3 regions of the Actinoplanes sp. NPDC004185 genome follow, and region 2 is predicted to be linked to each of the others. Evidence: riboswitches for the same ligand, from Rfam matches in the RefSeq annotation. Region 2 holds a riboswitch; each other region holds the start of a gene.
The links. Region 2 has a riboswitch for cobalamin ahead of ACWEOZ_RS22400 (ribonucleoside-diphosphate reductase subunit alpha). Riboswitches for the same ligand answer to the same signal wherever they lie in the genome.

Region 1: another riboswitch for cobalamin. It lies ahead of ACWEOZ_RS39400 (VWA domain-containing protein); the one in region 2 lies ahead of ACWEOZ_RS22400 (ribonucleoside-diphosphate reductase subunit alpha).
Region 3: another riboswitch for cobalamin. It lies ahead of bluB (5,6-dimethylbenzimidazole synthase); the one in region 2 lies ahead of ACWEOZ_RS22400 (ribonucleoside-diphosphate reductase subunit alpha).

What each region holds. Positions count from the first base shown of each region.
Region 1 is NZ_JBSGFR010000062.1:30,687-33,953, reverse strand. Features, by position in the region: gene ACWEOZ_RS39410 (hypothetical protein) at 1-34, shown strand, start outside; gene ACWEOZ_RS39405 (gluconokinase) at 123-1,694, shown strand; cobalamin riboswitch at 1,878-2,004, shown strand; gene ACWEOZ_RS39400 (VWA domain-containing protein) at 2,036-3,267, shown strand, end outside.
Region 2 is NZ_JBSGFR010000021.1:97,127-100,393, reverse strand. Features, by position in the region: gene ACWEOZ_RS22400 (ribonucleoside-diphosphate reductase subunit alpha) at 1-1,372, opposite strand, end outside; cobalamin riboswitch at 1,505-1,716, opposite strand; gene ACWEOZ_RS22395 (UdgX family uracil-DNA binding protein) at 1,830-2,492, shown strand; gene ACWEOZ_RS22390 (DUF3046 domain-containing protein) at 2,638-2,838, shown strand; gene recA (recombinase RecA) at 3,037-3,267, shown strand, end outside.
Region 3 is NZ_JBSGFR010000064.1:29,161-32,427, forward strand. Features, by position in the region: gene ACWEOZ_RS39835 (fatty acid desaturase family protein) at 1-169, shown strand, start outside; gene ACWEOZ_RS39840 (D-arabinono-1,4-lactone oxidase) at 193-1,437, shown strand; cobalamin riboswitch at 1,547-1,749, shown strand; gene bluB (5,6-dimethylbenzimidazole synthase) at 1,787-2,413, shown strand; gene ACWEOZ_RS39850 (cyclic-phosphate processing receiver domain-containing protein) at 2,447-2,821, shown strand; gene ACWEOZ_RS39855 (VOC family protein) at 2,926-3,267, opposite strand, start outside.

The DNA.
Region 1 (3,267 bases), on a different contig from region 2:
GCGAGGACAGGCAGTCCGGGTGCGACTCGCCTAAGGTCGGGGGACAGGTGTCCGGTCCCCCGCCCGCCCGGCTTGAGGTGCGCGATGACCGGGCATGTCTGTCGGCGATCAGGGGAGGCTGCATGGACGTCGTCATCGGTGTCGACACCGGAACCACCGCGACCAAGGCCATCGCGGCCGGGCCGACGGGTGAGGTGCGCGCGATGGCCAGCGTGCACTACCCGCTGTCGGTGCCCGGCCCGGGGCAGGCCGAGCTCGACCCCGCGAAGCTGCGCGACGCCGCGATCGAAGCCCTGGTCACGGTGGCCAAGGAGGCCCAGGAGCGCGGCGATCGGGTCATCGCCGTGAGCCTCAGCGCGTTCCTGCACGGGCTGGTCCCGATGAACGCCGACGGCACGGCCCGCGGCCCGCTGATCACCTGGGCGGACAACCGGGCCGCCGAGCAGAGCGAGCGGATCGTGACGTCCGGCCGGGCGAAGGACCTGCAGGCCCGCACCGGTACGCCCGTGCACCCGATGTCCCCGCTGACCAAGCTCGCCTGGTGGGGGGCCACCGACCCGGCCGTCCTGCGGGACACACCGCGGTGGGGCGGCGTCAAGGAGATCGTCCTGGCGGGCCTCGCGGACGAGGGCTTCCTGCTGGACCTGTCGGTCGCCTCCGGCACCGGCATGTACGACATCCACCAGCGGCGCTGGGACCCCGAGGCTCTCGAGCTGGCCGGAATCCCGGAGAGCCGGCTGGCCGAGGTCGTGCCGACCACCCGGCAGCTGCGCCTCAACCGGGAGGTGGCGGTCGCGGCCGGGCTCCCGCCGGACCTGCCCCTGATCATCGGGGCCGCCGACGGACCGCTGGCCAACCTGGGCGTGGGCGCGACGCCGGTCGGGGTGGCCGCCGTGTCCCTCGGCACCAGCGGCGCCCTGCGCACCGTCGTGCACGGCCCGACCGCGGACAAGGCGGGCCGGCTGTTCTGCTACGCGCTGACCGAGGACCGCTGGGTGGTCGGCGGCGCCATCAACAACGCCGGCTCCGTGGTCCGCTGGGCCGGCCAGACCTTCGCGGGCGGCTTCGACCGGCCCACCGCGGAGGGCGAGGACGCCGACGTCCGCGACGCCGCCCTGCTGACCGAGGCGGCGGGGGTGGAGCCGGGCAGCGAAGGGCTGCTCTGCCTGCCGTACCTGCTGGGTGAACGGGCGCCGTGGTGGCGTGGGGGGATGCGCGGGGCGTACATCGGCCTGCGCCGCGAGCACGGCCGGGCCCACCTGGTCCGGGCCGCGGTCGAGGGGGTGTGCCAGCAGCTGGCGCTGGTCCGCGACACGTTCGCCGACGAGGGCATCGAGATGACCGAGGTCCGGGCCACCGGCGGGGCGGTCGCGTCGGAGCTGTGGGTCGGCATCCTGGCCGCGGCGCTGGACCTGCCGGTCGCGATCGCCGACACGCCGGAGGGGACGGCGCTGGGCGCCTGCCTGCTGGCCCGGCACGCGCTGGGGGAGCTGCCGGACCTGGACGAGGCGGCGGCGCTGGTGGCGATCTCCGAGCACGAACGGCCGGACCCGCGCAACGCCGGCCTGTACCGGCGGATGCGGCCGCTGGTGGAGCAGTCAGCGCTGGCGGTCACCGATGTGCTCAAGGAGCTGGACAAGCTGGCTCCCGAGCCGCTGCCCGACACGGAGAAGGCGCTGCCGGGCGTCGGCTGAGCAGCTCGCCCCGGTCTTTCCCGCCGTGCCCGGCCGGCCGCGGGCTTTCCTCGCTCGCGGCTCGGCCCGGTCTGTCTCGCCGTGCTCGGCCGGGCGCGGCCTTGTCACCCGCTCGCGGCTCGGCCGGGTGGTGGGCCGGGCCGGGGTGAGGATGCCCACCCGGCCCCGCGTTGACGGCGTACCGGGCCGTGAGAAAGAGTGGCTCGCGAGCGGCAGTGGAGGAACCCGGTGGGAGACCGGGACGGTCCCGCCACTGTGACCGGGGTCCGCCCCGGAAGTCAGGCGACTCCGGCCGCTCGTACCTTCCACACGCGGGCGCGGACCCGCGGAAAGGACCGGGCGTGACGCCGTACCCGTTCTCTGCCGTCGTCGGCCTCGACGACCTGCGGCTCGCGCTGCTGCTGACCGCTGTGTCCCCCGCCGTCGGCGGGGTCCTGGTCCGCGGCGAGAAGGGCACGGCGAAATCCACGGTCGTCCGGGCCCTGGCCACCCTGCTGCCCGAGGTCGACGTGGTCCGCGGCTGCCGCTTCGCCTGCGACCCGGCCGCGCCCGACCCGGGCTGTCCCGACGGGCCGCACGAGCCCGGCGCGCCGCACGGCCACCGTCCCGCCACCCTGGTCGAGCTGCCCGTCGGTGCCACCGAGGACCGGGTCGTCGGCACCCTGGACATCCAGCGTGCGCTGGCCGACGGCGTCAAGGCGTACGAGCCGGGTCTGCTCGCCGCCGCCCACCGCGGCGCCCTCTACGTCGACGAGGTCAACCTGCTGCCCGACCACCTGGTGGATCTGCTGCTCGACGCGGCCGCGATGGGCCGCGCCCACGTCGAGCGCGACGGGGTGTCGGTCAAGCACGCGGCCCGGTTCCTGCTGGTCGGCACGATGAACCCCGAGGAGGGCGAGCCCCGCCCGCAGCTGGTCGACCGGTTCGGCCTGGTCGTGACGGTCGCCGCCCCGCGTGACGCGAAGCTGCGGGCCGAGGTGGTCCGGCGCCGCCTGGCGTACGAGGCCGGGCCCGAGGCGTTCGCGACCCGGTTCGCGGCCGACGAGAAGGCCCTGGCCGAGCGGATCCTGGCCGCCCGGGAGGCGGTGCCGTCCGTGCGGCTGCCGGACGCCGAGCTGGACCGGATCGCGCGGGTGTGCCTGGCCTACGGTGTCGACGGGATGCGCGCGGACATCGTCGTGGCGCGGTGCGCGGTGGCCCTGGCGGCGTGGCACGGCCGCGATCGGGTGACGGCCGAGGACATCCGGGATGCGGCGCGGCTCGCATTGCCGCACCGGCGTCGCAAGGATCCGCTCGACCCGCCGGGCACCGATGAGGAGCGGTTGGAAGAGGCGTTGGACCAGGCCGCTCAGGATGACCCGAATGACGATCCGCCGCCGGAGGACGGCCCGGACGGACCCGACCCCGGCGGCCCTGACTCCGGCGGCCCTGAATCCGGCGGCCCTGAATCGCGCGGGTCGGAGTCCGGCGGCCCCGATGCCGGTCCCGATCCGGGTGGGTCTGGTTCCGGCGGGCCCGGCTCCGGTGGCCCGGACCGTTCCGGCGGCCCTGACGCTTCCGGCCCGGTGGAGCA
Region 2 (3,267 bases):
AGACGGCTGTCTCGTCGTCCGAGCTCACTTCCAGGATCTCCGTGCACAGATTCGACAGGTGAATCGTGTTGCCCGGCACGCCGGTCTGATTGCTCAGCCGGTTCGACGGATCCTTGAAGGTCATCCAGCCGTTGCCGGTCTGCGCCAGGGTGCGCATCATCCGGCCGTACAGGTCACGGGCCTTGACGATTCTGACCGCCTTCTTCTCGGCGGCGCGGTAGGCCTCGTCGAAGTCGGCCCCGAACAGGTCCGGCAGCTCGGGTGCGTCCGTCGGGTCGATCAGCGACCACATCTCGTCGGCCTCGACCCGGCGCATGAACTCGTCGGGGATCCAGTTGGCCAGGTTCAGGTTGTGCGTCCGGCGGGCGTCCTCGCCGGTGTTGTCCCGCAGCTCGAGGAATTCCTCGATGTCCGGGTGCCAGGGCTCGAGGTAGACACAGGCCGCGCCCTTGCGACGGCCGCCCTGGTTGACGGCGGCCACGCTGGCGTCGAGCGTGCGCAGGAACGGCACGATGCCGTTGGACTGACCGTTCGTGCCGCGGATCAGGGCGCCGCGCCCGCGGACCCGCGACCAGGAGATGCCGATGCCGCCGGCGAACTTCGACAGCCGCGCCACCTGCTGGTACCGCTCATAGATCGAGTCCAGCTCGTCCTTCGGCGAATCCACCAGGAAGCACGACGACATCTGGGTGTGCCGGGTGCCGGAGTTGAAGAGTGTCGGCGAGCTCGGCAGGTAGGCCAGCGACGACATCAGCCGGTAGAACGCGATCGCCTCACCGGCGTTGGCCGACAGCCCGCAGGCGACCCGCAGCAGCCAGTACTGCGGCGTCTCCACGACCAGCCGGGACTGCGGATGCCGCAGCAGGTAGCGGTCGGCGACGGTCCGCAACCCGAAGTACTCGAAGCGCAGATCGCCGGCCGGGTCCACGGCATCGTCGAGCTTGCGGGCGTTCTCGGCCACGAAGGCAGCCGTCGCGTCGCCGATCAGCCCTTCCGCGTGGCCGCGGGCGATGGCCTGGCTGAAGCTGGCGATGCCCTGCCCGCGCACCTCCTTGTCGATGAAGGCCGCCAGCAGCCGGGCCGCCAGACGCGAGTATTGCGGCTCCTCACCGATCAGCTCCGCGGCCGTCTGGATCGACAGCTTGTCCAGCTCCGCGGTGGTCGCACCGTCGTAGAGCCCGCTGATGGTCCTGGTCGCCACCCGCAGCGGATCCACTTCGTCCAGGTCGGCGACCCAGCGCTCGACCGCCCGCACGATCTTGTTGACGTCGACCGACTCGGTCTCACCATTGCGCTTGCGCACCTGCATCGCGTGCCGGCGTTGCTCCGGCACGGCCGGATCGTACGCAGTCTTGTCCTGCATGACCGTCATGAACTCTCTCTCCTCGCGAGCCCGTCGGCGGAACGGTCTTCGGGCGCGCAGGAGGACGCCGGTGGACGCGGCTGTGCGCGTACACCTGAAGTGGCGTCGGCCGTCCCACGCGGCCTCGGACCGCCGCACGCGAAAGCGTGCGGCGCGCTGGCAGGTCTTCGGACTCGCGGGCCTGACCGTTGCCGGTCGCCTACTGGCCGTCGCTTCCCGGGCCCGGGCCCAGTGCTTGATGACGGCGGTCGTTCCCGCTCACCGCTGCGGGGGCAGTCCCGGTCTCCCACCGGGTTCCCTCTTGCCTCGCGCCGTCCTGGAGGGACGGGCGAACCAGCTGCGAGCAACACCATATCTAGGTGCGACAGCCGTTGTACAACACCACATGTCGTGTCGGCGTGTCGGATCATGCCCGATCGGCTGAGCCTGCGCGCGTGGACCGGACGCGACGGGGTAGAACGGGTGCATGGCCACGACGCAAGCCCCGCCCGGTGCCCAGGAATTCATCCCGGCCGACGCGAAGAGCCTCGACGAGCTCAAAGCGGCGGCTCCCGGCTGCCGCGGTTGCGAGCTCTACGAGGACGCCACCCAGGTGGTCTTCGGCCGCGGCGCCGAACATGCCCGGCTGGTGCTGGTGGGGGAGCAGCCCGGCGACATCGAGGACCAACAGGGCCTGCCCTTTGTGGGCCCGGCCGGCCGGCTGCTCCGCGACGCGGTGGGCGACGCGGGCATCGACCCGTCGATCATCTACCTGACCAACACCGTGAAGCATTTCCGCTTCGAGCTGCGGGGCAAGCGGCGCATCCACCAGACGCCGGGCCCGGCCCACATCACGGCCTGCCGGCCGTGGCTGGTCGCCGAATTCTCCCAGCTGAAGCCGGACCTGGTGGTGGCGCTCGGGGCCACCGCGGCCAAGGCCCTGTTCGGACCTTCGTTCCGGGTCACCAGGTCCCGCGGCGAGCTGCTGCCCTGGCCGGCGTCGGCGCAGCGCCCGCAGGACTTCCCGGTCGCCGAGTCGCGGGCCCTGGCCACCATCCACCCGTCCGCGGTGCTGCGAGCCGACGACCGGGACGCCGCCTACAACGGCCTGGTCGACGACCTCAAGGTCGCGGCGACAGTCCTGGGCTGACCGCACAGGTGGTTCGCGGCAGTGTTGGTTGCCATGGTGTGCCGGTCTGCCGGTCGAGAACGTCCACTGTCACCAGCACATAGTGATGTGCGTCTCAGCGTGCCGTCGACCGGGGCCGGTGAGAGGCCGCGGGTAGGCTTTTCCCGTGCGGTTGACAGACTTCTGGGGGCGCCTCGAACAGGCCTTCGGCCCCGGATATGCGCGGAGTCTCGCCGCGGATCAGAGTTTTGCGGCGCTCGACGGGCGCACCATTAACGAATCCATAGCTCAGGGTGTGGAGACGGTTACTATCTGGCGTGCGGTGGTTTCTTCGTACCCCGATCGGGTGCCTGCCAGGCTGCACTGACCCCTTTTTTCGTACGCTTGTTCTGGCGTGTCGCTCGTAGTCGTACACCTGTTCGGCTATTGTCCTCAGCGGCGTGGTCATCCACAGGGCACGGCCGGGCACCGGTTTTTGTCAGACCCTAGGTCTAGCGTGGCTCGCGTGGTGAACAGAAGCTCTTCGGCGAAGACGCCCGGAAAGTCGAATACAGGGGTGGCGGACATGGTGGCAGGACCTGATCGGGACAAGGCGCTAGATCTTGCTCTCGCGCAGATCGACAAGCAGTTCGGCAAGGGTTCGGTGATGCGCCTCGGGGAACGACCCGTCATCCAGATGGCCGTCATCCCCACCGGCTCCATCGCCCTCGACATCGCGCTCGGCGTCGGCGGCCTGCCGCGCGGCCGCGTCATCGAGGTCTACGGACCGGAGTCCAGCGGTAAGACGACGGTGGCC
Region 3 (3,267 bases), on a different contig from region 2:
GGTCGGCTCCGCCTGGTACAAGGTCTTCCGGCTCGCGCTGCCGAACCGCGGTGCGGCCAAGGCCCTCGCCGACGGCCCGCGCCCGGCCAGCGGCCGCAAGGCCAAGGCGACCCGCTGGCAGCGCCCGGTCACCGAGGCCCCGGCCGAGCCCGTAGCTGTGAACTCCTGACCGGTACGGCCTAGGCTGGTCCGGTGAGCAACGTGGTGACCAACTGGGCCGGCAACATCACCTTCGGCGCCCGCCGGCTGCACCGGCCGGCGGCGCTGCCGGAGCTACGGGAGATCCTCCGGGCCGGCGGCCCGCTGCGGGTCCTGGGCAGCGGGCACTCCTTCAACCGGATGGCCGACACGACCGGCGACCTGATCAGCCTGATCAGCATGCCCCGGGTCGTGGAGATCGCCGAGGACCGCACGACGGTACGGGTGGACGGCGGCGCCCGCTACGGCGACCTGGTGGCGTACCTGGACGCCGCGGGCCTTGCGCTGCACAACACGGCATCGCTGCCCCACATCTCGGTCGCCGGTGCGGTCACCACCGCCACCCACGGCTCCGGCGTGCGCAACCGCAACCTGGCCGCCTCGGTCGCGGCTATCGAGCTGATCCGCGGCGACGGTGAGCTGGTCACGCTGCGCCGCGGCGACGACGACTTCGCCGGCGCCGTGGTCGGCCTGGGCGCCCTCGGGGTGGTCACCGCGCTGACCCTGGACGTGGTGCCCGCGTTCGAGATCCGCCAGTACGTCTACGACGACCTGCCCCGCGCCTCGCTGGAGCAGCAGCTGCCGGAGATCCTGGCGGCCGGCTACAGCGTCAGCCTGTTCACCAACTGGCGGAGCGCGGACATCAACCACGCCTGGTTCAAGCGCACCGACGAGCTGCCCGACGGCCCGATGTTCGGCGCCCGGCCGGCTGACGGCAAGCGCCACCCGGTGCCCGGCGTGCCGGCGGACAACAGCACCGAGCAGTTCGGCGTGCCCGGCCCGTGGCACGCCCGGCTGCCGCACTTCAAGATGGAGTTCAACCCGAGCACCGGCGCGGAGCTGCAGTCGGAGTGGATGGTCCCGTTCGACCGCGCGCTGGAGGCGATCGACGCGGTGGCCCGGGTCCGCGAGAAAATCGTGCCGGTCCTGCAGGTGAACGAGATCCGCACGGTGGCGGCGGACGACCTGTGGCTGAGCATGAACCACGAACGCGACAGCCTCGGCCTGCACTTCACCTGGATCGCGGACACGGCGGCGGTCCTGCCCGCGGTGGCGGCGTTGGAGGAGCAGCTCGCGCCGCTGGAGGCCCGCCCCCACTGGGGCAAGGTCTTCACCCAGGACGCGGCCACGGTGCGCAGCCGCTATCCCCGCTTCGCGGACTTCCAGGCCCTGGTCGCCAAGTACGACCCCCAGGGCACCTTCCGCAACCCCTGGCTCGACGACATCCTGGGCCGCTGACACCCCGTCCCTCGAGGTACTTCGCCACGGCGCCGAGCGGGCCCGGGCTGCCGTGCTCGCCGGGTGCCCTCGTTTCTGGCGCGCCGCCCGCGGCGGTAGCGTGTCGCCCGGCACGAACTTGTTGCGAGGTGCCCCGCCCCCGGGCGGGGAGAATCGGGAAGCCGGTGGAAATCCGGCACGGGCCCGCCGCGGTGACCGGGGAGCTGCCGCCCACGCGCATCCTGTGCGCAGCCACTGGCCGGCCGGCTGGGAAGGCGGGCGGTGAGGCGCTGATCCGGGAGTCCGAAGACCGGCCTCGCGTCCGGCGGCCCCGGCGTGTCCGGGGCCCGAGCGCAGCGGGAGCCTGCCCATGAGCCACGACCTGTACGAGACCATTCACCGCCGTCGCGACGTCCGCGGCCAGTTCACCGGCGCGCCCCTGCCGGGCGCCGTACTCGACCGGATCCTGACGGCGGCGCACGCCGCCCCCAGCGTCGGACTGTCGCAGCCGTGGGACTTCATCCTGGTCCGCGACCCGCAGCTGCGGCAGACGTTCCACCGGCACGTGCACACCGAACGGGAGACCTTCGCCGCCACCCTCGACCACGAGGCGGCCGGGCGGTTCGCCGGCATCAAAATCGACGGGATCCTGGAGTCGACACTGTCGGTCGTGGTGACCTACGACGCCGCCCGGGGCGGGCCGGCGGTGCTGGGCCGGCACGCCATCACGGAGGCCGGGCTCTACTCGGTGTGCCTGGCCATTCAGAACCTCTGGCTGGCCGCCACGGCCGAGGGGCTGGGGGTCGGGTGGGTGTCCTTCTACCGCGAGGAGTTCGTGCGCGACCTGCTGGGCATCCCGGAAGGGGTGCGGCCGGTCGCCTGGCTGTGTCTCGGCCCGGTGAGTCACCTGGAGGACGAGCCGGACCTGGAACGACATGGCTGGCGGCGACGCCGGCCGTTGTCCCTGGCCCTGCACGCGGACCGCTGGGGCGGCTGATCCCGGCCAGGCCCGAACCGGGATCATCGTGCGATGACCGACCACAAGCCGGCGATCGTCCTCGTCGACGATCTCCGCTCCTTCGTCGACGGCCGTCGAGCCGAGGTAGCTCGCACCAGTGCGGCGGGAGTCGAGCTGCTCGACCGACCCCGGAGCCACCGGCTCGACGAACTCTGGCTGGATCACGATCTGGGCGACGACGACACCATCTGGCCGGTCGTGGAAATCCTCGAGCGGGCTGCGTTCGAGGGCCGGCCTCTCGATGTCGGTGTCGTCATCATCCACTCGGCCAATCCCGCGGGAGCCGCGAAGATGGCGCAGGTTCTCCGACGGTGGGACTATCCGGTCCGCATCGCTTCGGGTGACCCCGCCGTGGGTTACGTCGACGGATCGGGCGCCGGTGGATGACCTGACTCAGCGACCGACCAGAACGCCGCTCCGCGGCAGATCCGGATGCGAGGCCTCGCTGTTGCTGCGAGCGCGGAGTCACAGGGCCTCCTCCAGGTAGGCCGTCACATCGTCCTCGCGGGAGTTCCGAGAAGGTCCCACCGGTTACCGGCGATGTCAAGGAAGACCGCCACCCGGCCGTACGGTTCGGCGCGAGGCTCACGAACGAACGTCACCCCGGCTGCCGTCATCTTTCGGTACGCCGCGTCGAAGTCGTCGACACGAAGGAAGAAGCCGACCCGGCCGGCTGCCTGTTCGCCGACGGCTGCAGCTTGGCGTTCTCCATCTGCGCGAGCAAGGAGAAGACCCGTCTGCGCTCCCGGAGGGCGGACAACCACCCACCGCTTGGGCCGGCCGTCGTTGGTGAGGGACGGCGAGTCCTCGACGAGGTCGAAGCCGAGTACGCC